Regions from separate parts of the Hymenobacter erythromyxa genome, predicted to be linked through region 1. Evidence: riboswitches for the same ligand, from Rfam matches in the RefSeq annotation. Region 1 holds a riboswitch; the other holds the start of a gene.
The links. A riboswitch is a leader RNA that binds a small molecule or an ion and turns the genes downstream of it on or off. The one in region 1 is predicted to bind S-adenosylmethionine.
Positions count from the first base shown of each region.

Region 2: it holds a riboswitch for S-adenosylmethionine, as region 1 does, so the genes downstream of both, AM218_RS00390 (O-acetylhomoserine aminocarboxypropyltransferase/cysteine synthase family protein) here and AM218_RS07820 (phosphoadenylyl-sulfate reductase) in region 1, are expected to answer to the same signal.

Region 1 is NZ_CP012623.1:1,810,497-1,818,556, reverse strand. Features, by position in the region: gene AM218_RS07830 (sulfate adenylyltransferase subunit 1) at 1-14, opposite strand, end outside; gene cysD (sulfate adenylyltransferase subunit CysD) at 75-986, opposite strand; gene AM218_RS07820 (phosphoadenylyl-sulfate reductase) at 1,052-1,873, opposite strand; SAM riboswitch class I at 2,183-2,274, opposite strand; gene AM218_RS07815 (lipopolysaccharide biosynthesis protein) at 2,596-4,077, opposite strand; gene AM218_RS07810 (DUF7033 domain-containing protein) at 4,101-5,477, opposite strand; gene AM218_RS07805 (glycosyltransferase family protein) at 5,483-6,784, opposite strand; gene pseI (pseudaminic acid synthase) at 6,781-7,815, opposite strand; gene pseG (UDP-2,4-diacetamido-2,4,6-trideoxy-beta-L-altropyranose hydrolase) at 7,884-8,060, opposite strand, start outside.
Region 2 is NZ_CP012623.1:94,492-102,551, reverse strand. Features, by position in the region: gene dxs (1-deoxy-D-xylulose-5-phosphate synthase) at 1-1,020, opposite strand, end outside; gene AM218_RS00405 (lysylphosphatidylglycerol synthase transmembrane domain-containing protein) at 1,237-2,316, shown strand; gene AM218_RS00400 (hypothetical protein) at 2,411-2,824, opposite strand; gene AM218_RS00395 (LysM peptidoglycan-binding domain-containing protein) at 3,063-3,350, shown strand; SAM riboswitch class I at 3,552-3,665, shown strand; gene AM218_RS00390 (O-acetylhomoserine aminocarboxypropyltransferase/cysteine synthase family protein) at 4,048-5,430, shown strand; gene metX (homoserine O-acetyltransferase MetX) at 5,658-6,689, shown strand; gene AM218_RS00380 (homoserine dehydrogenase) at 6,667-7,938, shown strand.

The DNA of each region.
Region 1 (8,060 bases):
CGGAGAAGGTCCATATTGGGGAAGCGTGCCAGGAGGCAGCCGGTAAATAGTAGTTTGAAAAGAACTGCCAGAGGCTAGAAATAGCCGTTGCGCTTCCGGTCTTCCATGCCGGCTTCCGAGATGTTGTCGTCGAGGCGGGTAGCGCCCCGCTCACTTACTTTAGCCAGCAACAGATCTTCAATAATGTCCTCCACGGTGGCCGCGTCGCTCTCCACGGCGGCAGTACAGGTGGAGTCGCCCACGGTGCGGAAGCGCACCTGACGGGTCACAATTTCATCGTCCTGATCCAGCCGGATGTGCTCCGTGAGGCCCAGCAGCTGGCCGGAGGGAAGCACCACACAGGTGCGCTCATGGCCGAAATAAATATCGGGGAGGGCAATGTTTTCGCGCTGGATATAGCGCCACACGTCCAGCTCCGTCCAGTTGGAAATGGGGAATACGCGCACGTTTTCGCCCTTCTGAATGCGGCCGTTGTAGATGTTCCACAGCTCGGGGCGCTGGCGCTTGGGGTCCCACTGGCCGAACTCGTCGCGCACGGAGAAGATGCGCTCCTTGGCTCGGGCCTTCTCTTCGTCGCGGCGGGCACCACCAATGCAGGCATCAAACTCAAACTCCTCAATAGTCTCCAGCAGGGTATAAGTCTGCAGCGGATTGCGGCTGGGGTATTTGCCGCCGGGCTCGCGCAGACGCTGCCGCTTGATGGTTTCCTCCACGCTGCGCACAATCAGCTTCTCTCCCAGCTGTTCGGCCAGCGCATCGCGGTAAGTCAGCACCTCGGGGAAGTTGTGGCCGGTATCCACGTGCACCAGCGGAAAAGGAAACCGACCGGGCCGAAAGGCTTTTTCTGCCAGACGCGTAAGCACAATGGAATCTTTGCCACCGGAAAACAGCAGCGCGGGCCGCTCAAACTGGCCGGCCACTTCCCGAAGAATATGAATGGCTTCGGCTTCCAGCCGGTCGAGATAATCGAAAGTTGGGGTACTCATGAGAAGGATAATAATTTGTCATGCAGAGGCGCAGCCGAAGCATCTCGCGTGCTGATGTTGAAAGGCTATTCAGACGTCAGCACGCGAGATGCTTCGCTGTGCTCTGCATGACGTTCTGAGTGCATCGGTTCTACCACCGGGTCGGGGCCATTGTGCGCGGCTGTGGTGTGCAGCCCGCATTCTTTGGCCGATAAGTCTTCCCACCACCAGCGGCCGGCGCGGAAGTCTTCGCCGGGGCCAATGGCGCGGGTGCAGGGCGCGCAGCCAATGCTGACGAAGCCCTGCTGGTGCAGTGTATTCACCGGAATGCTGTGCTGCTGGGTGAAAGCCACCGCCTCCTCCCAGGTCCAGTCGAACAGGGGGTGAACTTTGACGAGGTTGTGCGCGGCGTCCCACTCCACGGGGTCCATGGTCTGGCGGTTCTGGGACTGTTCGGCCCGAATGCCGGTTACCCATGCCTGCTTCCCGGCTAAGGCCCGATTCAAAGGCTCTACTTTGCGGATAAAGCAGCATTCCTTGCGGTTGTCCACGCTCTCGTAGAACGAGTTTGGCCCCTTTTCCAGGAGCAGATTTTGCACGCCGGCCTGCTGCGGGAAGAACACCTCAATGGGCTTCTGATACTTGAGCAGCGTCTTGTTCCAGGTAGCGTAGGTTTCCTGGAAATTGCGGCCGGTATCCAGCGTAAACACCTGAATGGGCAGGTCGAACTCAAAAATCAGGTGGCTGATAATCTGGTCTTCCAGCCCGAAGGAGGTGGAAAACACGGCCTGCCCGGGAAAGTATTGGGCCACGAGGCGCAGCCGCTCCAGAGCCGAAGCCTGAATCAGCCGGGGGCGCAGGTCGTCCAGCAAGGCAAGAACGGCCGGCGCAGCATTTACTGCGGACATAACAGGAAAAGGAAGGGGAGAACCGGGCAGCAAGCCCATGTTCCGGCCAAACAATGGCCCCGGCAGCGGGCGGCGTTACAGCGCAACGACGCGTAGTGCCCGGCGAGGCAGAAGGCGGGGTGTACAGCTACGGAGCACTAAGCGCACAAGCGCATCAGCGGGCCTTCAGAAGCACACAACCAGAAAAGCGGGAGGGGCGTGGTGCTAACAACAACAGGGCATACCCATCATGGCACAACACCCATGCTGTACAGCAGAGGCGGTGGCGGATGTGGTAGCGGAGTTGAGGAAGCGTTTCACAGTTTGTTGTTTTTATATGTTCAGGACTTGGCACCGTTTCGGATGGTCCGCTGGTTGCCGGCGCTTCGTAGAGCCTGTCTCTCCACGCCTCTGTATAAAAACAATCCTTTGGTAAAGAATTGATGCCCCAAAGTTAGGAGGCGAAATTTTATACTTCCAAATTTTATTTTTTCAGTTGCTGCTGAAAAGGAACGGATCAGCGGCTGTTTCAGGAATATAATGCTGGCCTAAAGTATAAAATAAAATATCCTGAAATTGTAGTTGACAGAACCATTATATCAAACTTGATATTTTGCTGGAAAAGTGGTCTTAAGTCACTTTATGGCAATAAATATTACTTGAGAGCAGCCTTAAAAATAAGAAAATGAACAAATAAAAAAATCAGGCTATGAGAAGTCTGATTCATGAAATGCTTCAATTTCTTAAGTCTTAAACCGGGTGCCTATTTTTTGCAAGAAGGGGAGGGCTTCCGGGGCTGAATTTGTCAGTAAAAGCAGGCCAACATATACCACAGTCAGCACACCGGAGCGGAGCAGCATCGTCAGAAACGGGGTGCCCAAATCTGGCATCAGCCAGCCACAAACTCCGGCAATAGCTGCTAAAAAGACGATGAGGGGAATGCGCCAGGTGAAGGGCTGCATGCGGTAGCTATACCACACAAACCAAGTGCGGGCCACATTAATACTGGTGAGGGAAAGCAGCGCGGCCAGGGCCGCCCCGGTAAGTCCCAGGGCTGGAATCAGCAGCAAATTGAGGCCCACCGTGACCAGCGCCAGGGAGATATTGAAGATTAAATCGTAGCGGTAGCGCGGGGACGTTACCACAATCAGCCCATTTACGCCCGTAATGCTGTCGAATAGCCGGCCCATGAGGAGGAGCAGCACGGCTGTGGTGCCAATGGCGTACTCGGGACGGTGAATAAGGTGGTAGATGAAATCCAGATTGAGGCTGATGCCCAGCGCCAGCCAGCAGCCCAGCGTAGTGAGCAGGCGCGTGGTATTGCGGTAGAAATCGGCCATGCGGGACTGGTCGTTTTCCTTCCAGTACTCGGCCAGCAGGGGGAAGGCAATTTTGCTGAGGGCCCGCCACGGAATAGTGAGGGCGGTGCTGATGTTGATGGCAATGGCATAAACGCCGGCCGCGGCCAGGTTTATTTTGGAGCCCAGCATCAGGGAATCCACCGTCATTATCACGGTGCCCGAAATATTGGAAAGCAGCGCAAAAGCCCCAAAGTTTACCAGCTCACGCACCGGCCGCACGCGGAATACCGCCCTGGTAGGCCGCAGATGCAGCTCCCCGATATAAGCCAGATAACCCGTGAGCAAAAGCGTAATCAGGCTGTTGACCCCAATGTAGGCCAGCACAAACTGGTGGAAAGTCAGGTAGCCGGTTCCGAATAAAAAGGCGGCGCCCGCAATGAGTATCCGCAGGAGAATTTCCTGCAGAAAGGAAGAAAACGCCGTGTGGTACAGCCCTTTCAGGTAGGCATCCTGCAGGGAGTATAGCAGCGTAAAAAAGGCCAGCGCAATGCCCCAGAGGTAATAAGGTCCCAGCAGGCCGGCATCGTGCGAATACAAACTCAGAATGACCGGCTGGCCCAACACGTAGAGGGCGGTAACCACCGCAAAGCCCACCAGGGGCAAGCCCAGCAGCAACGGCAAAAAACCGTGGTGGCGGTTTTCGGCGTCGCGGAAGTATGGGAAAAACCGGATGCCCATACTGGCAAACCCCACCGCCGATAGCTGCGCAAAAATGGTGGCAATGGACACCAGTACCTGCGTCAGTCCCAGCTGGCTGGGCGCCAGAAACCGCGGCAGCAGCAGCGTAGTATTCACAAAGCCCAGGGCCAGCCCAAGGTAAGAAATCAGGGTATTGCGCAGTCCCTGCCGCTGAACGATGCCCAAGTTGTTGGTTGCTTAGTAGTCTTCTATGAATTCTGTCGAGCGTGTATAGCAGTCAGAATTTCTGAACCGTTTACATATGCCGCGTTATGGCTGCGAAGGTACTCCATCAATTCGTGGAACTGACGTGGGCCGTTGTGCTTGTTAGCCGGGTCGAAATTCTCATTATGCCACAGCACCGTGCACACGCCGCCAAACCGTTCAATTTCCTGCAGCATGGGAGTTAAAGCGGGTAAGATTTCCTCCGGTGCCAGCTGTAAATAATTGGGATGGTGGAGCGTAGCGTCCATCACATTCAGCGGAATTTCGAGAAAATCTGCGGCCTTGCCGAGGGCAAAATTGAAGGGCTGAAAAGGCAGGCAGTAGGAGTTGCGGAAGCCAAAATGCTCGGCAAAGCCGAGCGTCGTGTCAAAAGCAAAAAGCAACTCATCTACTAACGCGGGTGTGGTCCGGGGCTCCCAACTCAGGTAGTGAAAGCGCAGTCCCTGGCCCGTGGGGCCAAAGTGACAAATTTGCTCTGCATCATAGTGCAGTTTATTGGCATTGGTAGAGGTGCCAATACTGCCGTGCAACTCTATACTAGTTCCGGCTTGCAGTACATTGTTTAGTAATGAACGCACCTGATGATACCGGTAGTCGGCATTAGGCGTCCCATTCGCGGCCTTCCGGTGCTCTGGCAAAAAGAAAAACGTGCTTTTAGCACCGTGAGCGGAAACGGTCTGCTGCACGTGGGCCAGATTGTCCCAAGCATCCGGCCGGGTAAAGTGTCGCCACATTTTACGTCCGAAACTCAGTAGATCGAATCGTCGCAGAGCCGCTTTCGCTGGCGCTTTCCACGCGCTGTACAGGTTATCAATATCGTGTGTGATGAAGGCGGCCCAGGCGGCCCCACCAGCCCAACGGCGCGTCTGTAACGGCTGGCCCGTTACGTGTTCAATTGCCGTTTTGAGGATATCGAAGTAATAGTTAACGACGGGCGTGTCTACGAACCCATAACGATACTGAACACTGGCTGAAAATGGAAAACGCCCGTGCTGGTCCCGTTCGTCAGAGAAATATTCCTGCCAGCCGCTTAGCAGGTAAAAAGCGGCGGAGATAAGGTCTACGCCAATAAGGGCCTTGCCTGACTTTAGCGTAAGGAGGGGCTCTTCCGGGAAACAGTCAAAGAAAAACGGGAGCATCTGGTGACGCCATTCCCGCCGCGTAGGCGTAGGTGGATAGGGGTTTTGCCCCTCGAAGAAACCCCGGTCGCCTCGCATCAACTGAATTGCATTCGTCTCTTCGTAGCCGATGGAAACGGTGACCATAGGTTCATAAGCCTGCTGAAAATGCCGCAGAACATACGCCAGTCGGGTTTCGGTGGATACAGGCGCCGGGTTTAGGGGAGGAAGGGCAGCAGACATACCGCTTAAGCTACATTTTCCAGCCAACCCGCCAGAATCCGCAGAGCCCGCTCCTGGCTATGCCCTTCGTCGGAAGTGCCCAGAGTGGCGTTGTAATAGGCAGCCCGTAGGTAAAGATCCGTGTGTTTGTGCTGGTGCAGTTGCCGCAAGAGTTTTTCCAACTCTGGTAGGGTGGCTGCGCGCTCTATCAGGCCCCGGGAGACATAGCCGTAATAATCATCGGGGAGCTGCTGGCCGAAGCGGTAGTAAATACTGGCCACGTTCAGCAGCACGGCTTCCAGATGGGTGGAAGTGTCGGCGGCAATCAGGGCGTCCTGGCGCTGGAGGAAGGCAAACACGCCCTCGGTGCGGGCATCGGAAAATTGCAACGCAGGCAGTTGCCGCCCCAGGTCCTGAAAGTTGCGCGTGTCGCTGGGGTGGGCGCGCAAAGTAAAGGTGAGTTCCGGGAAAGCGGGCAGCAGTGCCTGCAGCAGGCCGGCAATAGCATCCAACGGGTCGTGAATGTTGCAGGCTACGCCCACGCGCAACACGCGGGGACTGGTGTTTCGTTGATGCAAAAAGCCGTCGGCTTTAGGCATTCCTACCAGTTCTACCTGGCCCGCCACGGGGCCGCACTGGCGGTATTTGTCCAGGGCATCCTGACCTTCCAGCAAACTTAAATCGAAGCCCAACGGCGGGAAATAGGGGCTCACGCTGGCGTGCTGCACGTAGGTGGTGGGTACTCCTTCGGCCTGGCAAGCCAGCAGTAGGGCCCGGGTATCGTCGTTGTGGTCGTTGGCGAAAACCACGGCCCGCGGGCGGTAGTGGCGCAACGCCCGCCGATACACTTCATAATAGCCTACGGCGTAAAAAATGAGGTCGAAAAACCGCAGCGCCAGCTTGCCTTCGCGCCGCCAAAGCCCCAGCAAAACGCCGGGGAATTGCCAGTAGTACAAAAGCTTGCGGCGCAACGACAACCGGTTTACCTGCTGCTGATAACGCCCAATCTGTTTCTGCTGCCCGGCTACGAATACACTATCCTGCCGCGCCTCCCGGATAAAGCGCAAAGAATCATAGTTATTGGCGCTGACTACATACAGCCAAACCGCCCCGTGCAATTTCTCCGGGTTACGAATGGGCTGTACAATATTTCCCATAAGCCGCAGCACAGTATAGCCCGCCACCCGCAGGAGCCGCCGGCCGACACCGGCGGGCGAAATGCCCGCCAGCGCCGCCTCCGACATACCTGCGAATAGCGGCGTAAACCGCAGCTGCAGAATGTCGCGCAGCCGCTCCGTGCGGGAAAGCGCGGCTGGCTTTACACTCATAGCAAATCCCAAGTGAGGGGTGTGCCTGCCGGTAGACTCTGGCGGGCAGGCTTGCCCAGCAGCTGCTCATAGTAGCGTGGTGGCAAACCCAGACCAGGGCGCACCACCCGCAGATTTTCAGCGGTAAATAGCTCGCCGGCTTTAATGTCCTGGGCCACGTAAACGGAGCGTTTGTAGAGGCGGCTTTTCTCCTCGGCCCGCTGCACGCCATATTGAATCTGGCCCAGCGCCTGCCAGGCGCGCTCCGTTTCCGTCACCAGGGCGGCTACTTCTTCCGGCTCCAGCGAAAAAGCTGAGTCTACGCCACCATCGGCGCGGCGCAGGGTCACGTGCTTTTCCACTACGCAGGCCCCCAGGGCTACAGCAGCCACAGCGGCGCCTACGCCCATGGTGTGGTCGGAGAGGCCGATGGGGCACGCCGGGAACATCTGCTGCAGGTGAGGGATGGTGCGCAGGTTGGTGTTTTGGGGCGTGGCGGGGTAGGTGCTGGTGCACTTCAGCAAAATCAGGTCCCGGCAGCCGGCATCGCGCAGCACCTGCACGCCTTCCGCTACCTCGGCCAGGGTGCTTGCGCCAGTACTCATAATAACGGGCTTGCCGGTAGCGGCAACTTTCCGCAACAGAGGCCAGTCAGTATTTTCGAAGGAGGCAATTTTGTAGGCCGGCACGTCCAGCGTTTCCAAGAAATCAACGGCCGACTCGTCAAACGGGGAGCTGAAGGCCAGCATACCATGCTGTGTGGCCCGCTCAAATAGCGGCTGGTGCCACTCCCAAGGCGTGTAGGCTTCCTGATACAGCTCGTGCAGCTCGCGCCCGAACCACAGGGAGTTGGGGTCATCAATCCGATACGCGCCGGGCAGCGTCATGGTATCGGCGGTGTAGGTTTGCAGCTTGATGGCGTGGGCTCCGGCGGCGGCTACAGCATCCACAATGGCGAGGCCGCGCTCCAGATTTTGGTTGTGGTTGCCGCTGAGCTCAGCAATGATAAAGGGCGGCTGGTCGGGGCCAATAAGGCGGGAGCCAATCTGCATAATCGAAAACTACGAAGAGAGTGGGGCGGAAGCAAAGCGAAAGGAAGACAGCCGATAGTCAGCCGTCCTTAATTCACCCAGACAAAGGTAACTGAATCGGGCTGGCTGCTATTCGCTTCAGAAAGCAGCTGAAAGCCGGCCCGCCGGAATGCCCGGATAGATGCCTCATTCCGTTGCTGCACGTGGCCCAGCACCCTGCGTAGCGCGGGCCGTTCCTGCAGCACCCGCCGGGTGCCTTCCACCAG
Region 2 (8,060 bases), 1.7 Mb from region 1:
GGCCAGCTCTACCAACGTGTGCCCAAACACGTCCTGATACTTAGGTGGCTGCGGCGTAGAGTAGGTTTTCTTGTGAATCTCGCCCGTAACCTTATCAAACAGGCCGGGAGCATGCCACAGCGTCTGGTCCTTCTCGGCCAGCGCATAGCCCTTGCCCTTCACCGTAACGCAGTGCAGCAGCTTGGGACCGGGAATGCTCTTCAGATCGTGCAGGATGGTGGCCAGATGCTGGACATCGTGGCCATCTACGGGGCCGAAGTAGCGAAAATTGAGGGCTTCGAACAGGTTTCCCTGTTTCAGCAAGGTGGCCTTCATGGCCTGCTCCACGCGCTTGGCAATCTGCTGGGGGTTGGGACCAAACTTGGAGAGCTTGCCCAGCACGTTCCACAGCTCATCGCGCACCTTGTTGTAGGTGCGGGAAGTGGTAATGTCGGTGAGGTATTCTTTGAGCGCGCCCACGTTGGGGTCGATGCTCATGCAGTTATCGTTGAGGATAACCAGCAGGTTGGATTTCTCCACGCCGGCGTGGTTCAGGGCTTCGAAGGCCATACCGGCCGTCATGGCCCCGTCGCCAATTACGGCAATGTGCTGCCGGTCGAATTCGCCTTTATAGTCTGAGGCTACCGCCATACCCAGGGCCGCGCCAATGCTGGTAGAGCTGTGGCCTACGCCAAAGGCATCGTACTCACTTTCGCTGCGTTTCGGAAACCCCGACATGCCGTGGTAGCGGCGGTTGGTAGGGAATTTCTCGCGGCGCCCTGTCAGGATTTTGTGCCCGTATGCCTGGTGGCCTACGTCCCACACCAACTGGTCGTAAGGCGTGTTGAAGACGTAGTGCAGGGCTACTGTGAGCTCCACTACACCCAGGGAGGCGCCAAAATGGCCGCCGTAGATGGAAACGGAATCAATGATGAACTGCCGCAGTTCCTGGCTTAGCTGAACCAACTGGTCCGGGCTGAGCTTTTTCAGGTCGTCAGGCGAGTCAATAGCTGCCAACAGGGCACCGGGTTCAACAATCATCTTGGGTCAGAACAAATAACAGGAACTAACAGGGCAACAGATAACCTTGCAAAAAGGTTAAGGGCAGCTACCATATAGCATCCCCATAGTGGGCAAAGGTACGAGTTTTCCGGGGCAGCGGTTTATCCCACTCGTACAGGTTTTCCGCTTCGTATCTTCCCTACGCAGCTCTGGCCGAATATTGGCTACTTTTGCCTATCCCCACACCGCTTGCTTATGCCCGTAACCCAGGACTCCGAGGAACAGCAACTGCTCGATAAGCTACGGCCGTCGCGCATTGTGCTGCCCGTGCTTATTGGCCTGGGAGTGGTGGGCTTTATGTTCTGGCGCAGCTACAAGCCCGGCGACCTGGCCCCGCTGGGCAACGCCAGCCCCATGTGGCTGCTCATTTCCCTGCTGGTGCTGGTAGCCCGCGACGCCGGCTACGTTTATCGGATCCGGGAAATATCGGAGCGGGTGCTCAGCTGGCGCGCCTCCCTGGATATTATTATGATCTGGGAGTTTGCGTCCTGCATTCTGCCCTCAGCCGTGGGTGGCACTTCGGTAGCGCCCATTCTGCTGCATAAGGAAGGCATTACGCTGGGCAAATCGGTGGCGTATGTGATGGTGACGGCCCTGCTCGACAACCTGTATTATGTGGTGATGGTGCCCTTGGTGGTCTGGTTGGCGCACGAGGGGCTGTACCCGGCCGAGTCGCTGCAAAGCGGGTTCATGACCACACTCAAAATAGCTTTTGGGCTGAGCTACGTCATGGTTTCGGTGTATTCCGGGCTGATGCTGTACGCTATTTTTATCAACCCGATGTCGGTGAAGCGGCTGCTGGTGCGCCTGTTTTCCCTGCGCGGCCTGCGGCGCTGGCGGGCTAAGGCCTACCAGCACGGCAATGAGGTAGTGTGGGCCTCGGCCCAGCTGCGCGGCAACGGCGCGGGCTACTGGCTGCGGGCGGCCCTCAGTACGGCCTTTGTCTGGACGGCGCGCTACCTCGTTATTGGCTGCCTGATTGCGGCTTTCGTGAACGTATCAGCGCAGGAATTCACCATGATGTTTGCCCGCAACATCACCTACAAAGTGATTCTGCTGGTAGCTATTACGCCGGGCGGGGCGGGCATTGCGGAAGGTGCTTTTCCCACGTTTTTCGGCAAGTTTATCGGTACGGCTACCATGACCAGCTTTATGGTGCTGCTCTACCGCATTGTAACCTATTACCTATATCTGGTGCTGGGCGCGGTGTTCCTGCCGCGCTGGGTGGCGCGGGTGTACGGCCGTCGCACGGCCCAGAAGCTGATGCATTCGTAGTCAGGCTGCCCTATCCAATCAACACAAAAAAGCCTTTCTACCAGTGGCAGAAAGGCTTTTTTGTGTTTTTCAGACTTCGATTTTCAACCGGAGCTTAGTCGGCCTCCAGCATCATTTGCGAGCCATCGGGGGCGCGCAGGGTAATTTCATCTTTGGTGAGATTTACGACATCAAAAGACAAAGTGTTGCTGCTGCCGGTAGGCGTGAGCGTAATTTTTTTAGCGGTCTGATCAAACGTGTACGTGCCCTGCATGGTCTGGGAGGGCGACGTCATGTTGAAGTTGCCGTTGGCAAAGAAGCGCAGCTCGGTTTTCTTGTCGGCGCTGGTTTGGTCTACTTTGTCGCCGGTGGCGGTGGTTTCCTTATCGGTCTTCCAGACTTTGCTGTCGGTACCGTAGAGCATATTGGTTTCGCCTACTTTATTTTCCTGGTTACAGGAGGTAGCAAACAGGGCCACCAGCACCAGCAGGCTGGCCAGATAGCGAAACGGGAAGGGCATCAGTTTCATAGGGAATGGAGGTGAAGTTGGGAGAAACTTGCAAGGTGAACTACCCGCTGGGTGCGCTATGCTTTTCCGGCGGATAGCCACTTCTTACGACAGGCTTTCCAAAGGGTTGGGATAAGTCTATTGACTCCCGGAATAACAACCAAATTGGTTCCACCGCGTAAGATTAGCGTTACATGCCTATGGCTATCAGGCCGATGCAGTACCTCCACTCCTCTCCTACTCCTAAATAACCACTCCCATGGGACTCTTCGATTTTCTGAATAAAGGCGAGCAGAAACCTGTTCAGCCAGCCAATAAGCCCGCCACTGGCAACACCGATTTCTTCGGCAACGCCAACCAGCCAGCGGCTACTACTCAGGGCGATACCTACACCGTAGTATCGGGTGATTCGCTCTCCAAAATTGCCAAACACCACTACGGCGACGCCAGCAAGTGGCACCAGATTTACGACGCCAACAAAGCCACTATCGGCTCTAACCCCGACCATATTGAAGTAGGTCAGGTACTGACTTTACCAAAAATTTAGTCTCCGACGCTACTTCCTCCAAACGCCGCTCTGCTCCGCAGGGCGGCGTTTTTTTGTGCATTCAGCTGCGTATAGCTTGTTTCATTTTAAGCCAAAGCGGTTAAAAAAAATGCGCTTAAAATTTTGAGTTCTGAATCTGGCGCTTACATTTGCCCTCACCAACCCGGTACTCCCCCGCTCGCGGCGGGGCAGTTTTCATAGGATTTATACAGAAGTGGCGAGAGAACAGGCTCCGTGACCCACTGGCAACCTTCGACCGCGCGAAAGGTGCCAATTCCTGCCCAGACCAGCTGTTGCTGGCGGGAGATATAAGTTGAGTGCCATGGAAAACACCCTCGCTTTCGCCTTATCGTATCCGTTTGCTCCGGCCGCCTCGTTGCGTCCCGGCACCTCAACGGATGTCTGTGTTTCCGCCTTCGCCGCTGCGCGAATGCGAATGCGCTGCTGTTGCAGCGCGTGTTGTTGCTGTTGCTAGCCGCTTAAATCCGGCTCCCTCCAGCACCCCTCCTCTCTTTTCCTGTTTAGCCCTGATTGGTAATGCCCCTTGGCATTCCATGAGGCAAACTGCATCCTAACCGCCGCAATCCGCTTGCTTTAGCCGGTTTCAGGAGGGTTTCCGCTACGCTTCGTCGTGGCCATTTTGCGCCCCCTGGCGCCTTCCCCAGTCAAAAAATTCTTCTTTAAATACAGACCCATTATGTCTACTCAGAACCTGCATTTCGAGACACTCCAACTCCACGCCGGCCAGCAGCCTGACCCCGTAACCGGTTCCCGCGCCGTCCCAATTTATCAGACCAGCAGCTACGTATTCAAAAACGCAGAGCATGGCGCTAACCTGTTTGCCCTCAAGGAATTCGGCAACATCTACACCCGGTTGATGAACCCGACCACTGACGTGTTTGAGCAGCGTATTGCGGCGCTGGAAGGTGGAGTAGCCGCGCTGGCCGTGTCCTCGGGGCTGGCCGCGCAGTTCATTGCACTCAACAACATTCTGCAGGCCGGCGACAACTTTGTTTCCTCCTCCTTTCTCTATGGGGGCACCTACAATCAGTTTAAAGTAGCCTTCAAGCGCCTGGGCATAGAGGCCCGGTTTGCCGATGGCGACAAGCCCGAGAGCTTTGAGGCCCTGATTGACGACAACACCAAGGCCCTGTACCTGGAAACCATTGGCAACCCCAGCTTCAGCGTGCCTGATTTTGAGCGCATTACTGCCATTGCCAACAAGTATGACCTGCCGCTGATTGTAGACAACACGTTTGGTGCGGGCGGCTACCTGTTCCGCCCCCTGGAGCATGGCGCGCACATTGTGGTAGAATCGGCTACCAAGTGGATTGGCGGGCACGGCACCAGCATTGGCGGCGTGATTGTGGATGGCGGCAAGTATGACTTCGGCAATGGCAAGTTTCCACAGTTTACGGAACCATCAGAAGGCTACCATGGCCTCATATTCAATGATGTGTTCGGCAAAAACGGCCCGTTCGGCAACATTGCCTTCATCATTCGGGCACGGGTAGAAGGCCTGCGGGACTTCGGCCCTTCGCAGAGTCCGTTCAACTCCTTCCTGCTGTTGCAGGGGCTGGAAACCCTGAGTTTGCGTCTGGAGCGCACCGTGGAAAACACGCAACGCATTGCTACCTGGCTGGAGCAGCACCCCCAGGTAGAGAAGGTAAACTACCCCGGCCTGAAAAGCAGCCCCTACTACGCCTTGGCGCAGAAATATCTGACCAAAGGAGCCGGGGGCGTGCTCACCTTTAGCATCCGCGGCTCCAAGGATACGGCTACCCGTTTTATTGACAACCTGAAGCTGGTGAGTCACCTGGCCAACGTAGGCGACGCCAAAACGCTCATCATTCAGCCTTCCGCTACCACGCACCAGCAGCTTTCCGAGCAGGAGCAACTGGCGGCCGGGGTACTGCCCACGCTGCTGCGCCTGTCCGTGGGCATTGAGCACTTTGAAGACATTCGTGCCGACCTGGCCCAGGCTTTTGAAGCCGTTCGGGAAGATGTGCCGCAGTCCAAGGAAACCAGCACTACCCTGCTGGAGCCCAAGGCCGAGCACGCGCAGCCGCTGGAGGTTTAATATCAGTTGCCAGTTGTGAGTTATCGGTTACCCGTTCGTTCAAAAGAATCCTGGCAACCGGCAACTCACAACTGGCAACTGGCAACTCAACATATGGGTTGGGCTCCGCCGGCACTTAAGAGTCTATTGGGTGGGACTAGGACTCGCCGACATTTGGGCCCAACCCTTTCTATCACGGCGCTGCCCAGGCGGGCAGCGCCGATTAGGAATTTCCTTCCGGATATATCATGCCTGAAGACTTCATATTTACGCTCCCCCAGCCTTTGCCGCTGGAAGGTGGTGGGCTGCTGCCCGGCGCCCAGGTGGCCTACCGCACCTACGGCACCCTGAATGAAGCCCGCGACAACGTCGTCTGGGTATGCCACGCCCTCACGGCTAATGCCGAGGTGCTGGACTGGTGGCCGGGGCTGTTCGGGGATAATTGCTACTTCGACCCCGCCGACTGGTTTATCGTGTGTGCCAACGTGCTGGGCTCCTGCTACGGCTCTACGGGTCCGCTCACTGTGCACCCCCAAACCACCCGGCCCTGGTACCAGGAGTTTCCCCTGCTTACCGTCCGTGACCTGGTGGCGGCCCATGAGCAGTTGCGCCAGCATCTGGGTTTAACCCAGGTTCATACTCTCATTGGCGGTTCTCTGGGCGGACAGCAGGCGCTGGAGTGGGCCGTGCAGCAGCCCGGGGTGTTTGCGCACCTGGTAGTGCTGGCCACCAATGCCCGGCACTCTCCCTGGGGCATTGCGTTTAATGAGGCCCAGCGGCTGGCTATTCTGGCCGATGAAACCTACCACCAGTCCTCCCCAACCGGGGGGCAGCGCGGCCTGAAGGCGGCCCGGGCTATGGCGCTGCTCAGCTACCGCAGCTACGATGCCTACCACCAAACGCAGGCCGAGCCGGCCGATGACACGCTGGAGGATTTTCGGGCCAGTGCTTATCAGCAATACCAGGGCAACAAGCTGGTAGCCCGCTTCAATGCCTATACCTACGTGGTGCTTTCCAAAGCCATGGACTCGCACCACCTGGGGCGCGGCCGGGAAAGTATTGAAACGGCTCTGAGCGGCATTAAAGCCCGCACGCTCATCATCGGCATCAGCTCCGATGTGCTCTTTCCGCCAACGGAGCAGCGCCTGCTGGCGCGCCATATCCCGGGAGCCATGTATGCAGAAATAGAGTCCCGCTTCGGCCACGACGGATTCCTGATTGAAACCGACCAAATCACGCATTTTCTCGAACGATTTCATGCCCAGACCTTCGCACACTAGCCTGCCGGACACCGTTCACTCGCCCCTGCGCATTGGCCTCATGGGCTTTGGCTGCGTAGGCCAGGGCCTGTATGATATTCTGCAGCAGCTGCCGGAGTTTGGGGCGGAAGTACGGCGCATTGCGGTAAAGAACCCCGCCAAAACCCGCCCCCTGCCCGCTCACCGGTTTGAATACCACGCCGATGCCCTGCTGGATGACCCGGAGCTGGACGTATTAATAGAGGTAATTGATGACGCCGCCGAAGCTTTCCGGCTGGTGAAGGCCGCCCTGCAGCAGGGCCGCCGCGTGATAACCGCCAATAAGGCCATGCTGGCCCGCCACCTGCCCGAACTGGTGCAGCTACAGGAGCAGTTTGGCGGCACACTGCTGTATGAAGCCAGCGTGTGCGGCAGCATTCCCATTTTGCGCACGCTGGATGCCCATTTCGGCAGTGAGCCCCTGCGCTCGGTCAGCGGCATTCTGAATGGCTCCTCCAACTATGTGCTCACGCGCATGACCCAGGAAGGCACGGATTACGCCGCCGCCCTGGCTGAAGCCCAGCTGCTGGGCTTCGCCGAAACCGACCCCACCCTGGACATGGCGGCTTTCGACCCGCGTTCCAAAGCCGTTATTCTGGCGGCCCACGCCTACGGCTTACTTCTGCAGCCGGAACAGGTGCTGCACCTGGGCATTGAAGCCATTACGCCCACCGATATTGCCTACGCGCAGGCTCAGGGCCATAAAATAAAAGTAGTAGCCACCCTGGAGCAGCTGCCCGATGGCCGCGTAACGGCGCTGGTAGCGCCCACCTTTGTGGCGGCAGATTCCCCCTTGTATACCGTAGAGCATGAGTTCAATGGGGTATCCGTAGAGGCGGCGTTTGCCGGTACGCAGTTTCTGCGGGGCCGCGGGGCCGGCGGGCACCCCACTGGCTCCGCCGTTCTATCGGACTTGGCCGCCTTGCAACGCCAACAGGCCTATGGCTATACCAAGCTCCGGCAGACAGCGCCGGCCTTCACCAACAATCTGGCGGTGGAAATTTATCTGCGCACACCGAAAGAAAACGTGCTCGAAGCCCTGACGTTGACGGATGTTTCGGTGGAAGGGAGCGGGCCGGAGGGGTATTTTGCCGTAGGCTACACTACGCTGGCCACGCTACTGGAGCAACGGGAAAACTTGCGGCAAGCCGGAGCATTGGTAGTGCGCACCGGGCCAATCCGTATCACGGAGGTAGCGCAGCAGGTGGCAGAATCTGCGCTGGCGCAATAACGAGCAGGCCAAGGGCCAAGGGTAAGGCCGGCACTTAATTAAGTCAGGGAATGTGTATATTCCAGTATGGAATCGAGCCGGGTTTTTCATCCTTGAAAAACCAAATGGCTCAGGCATTTACC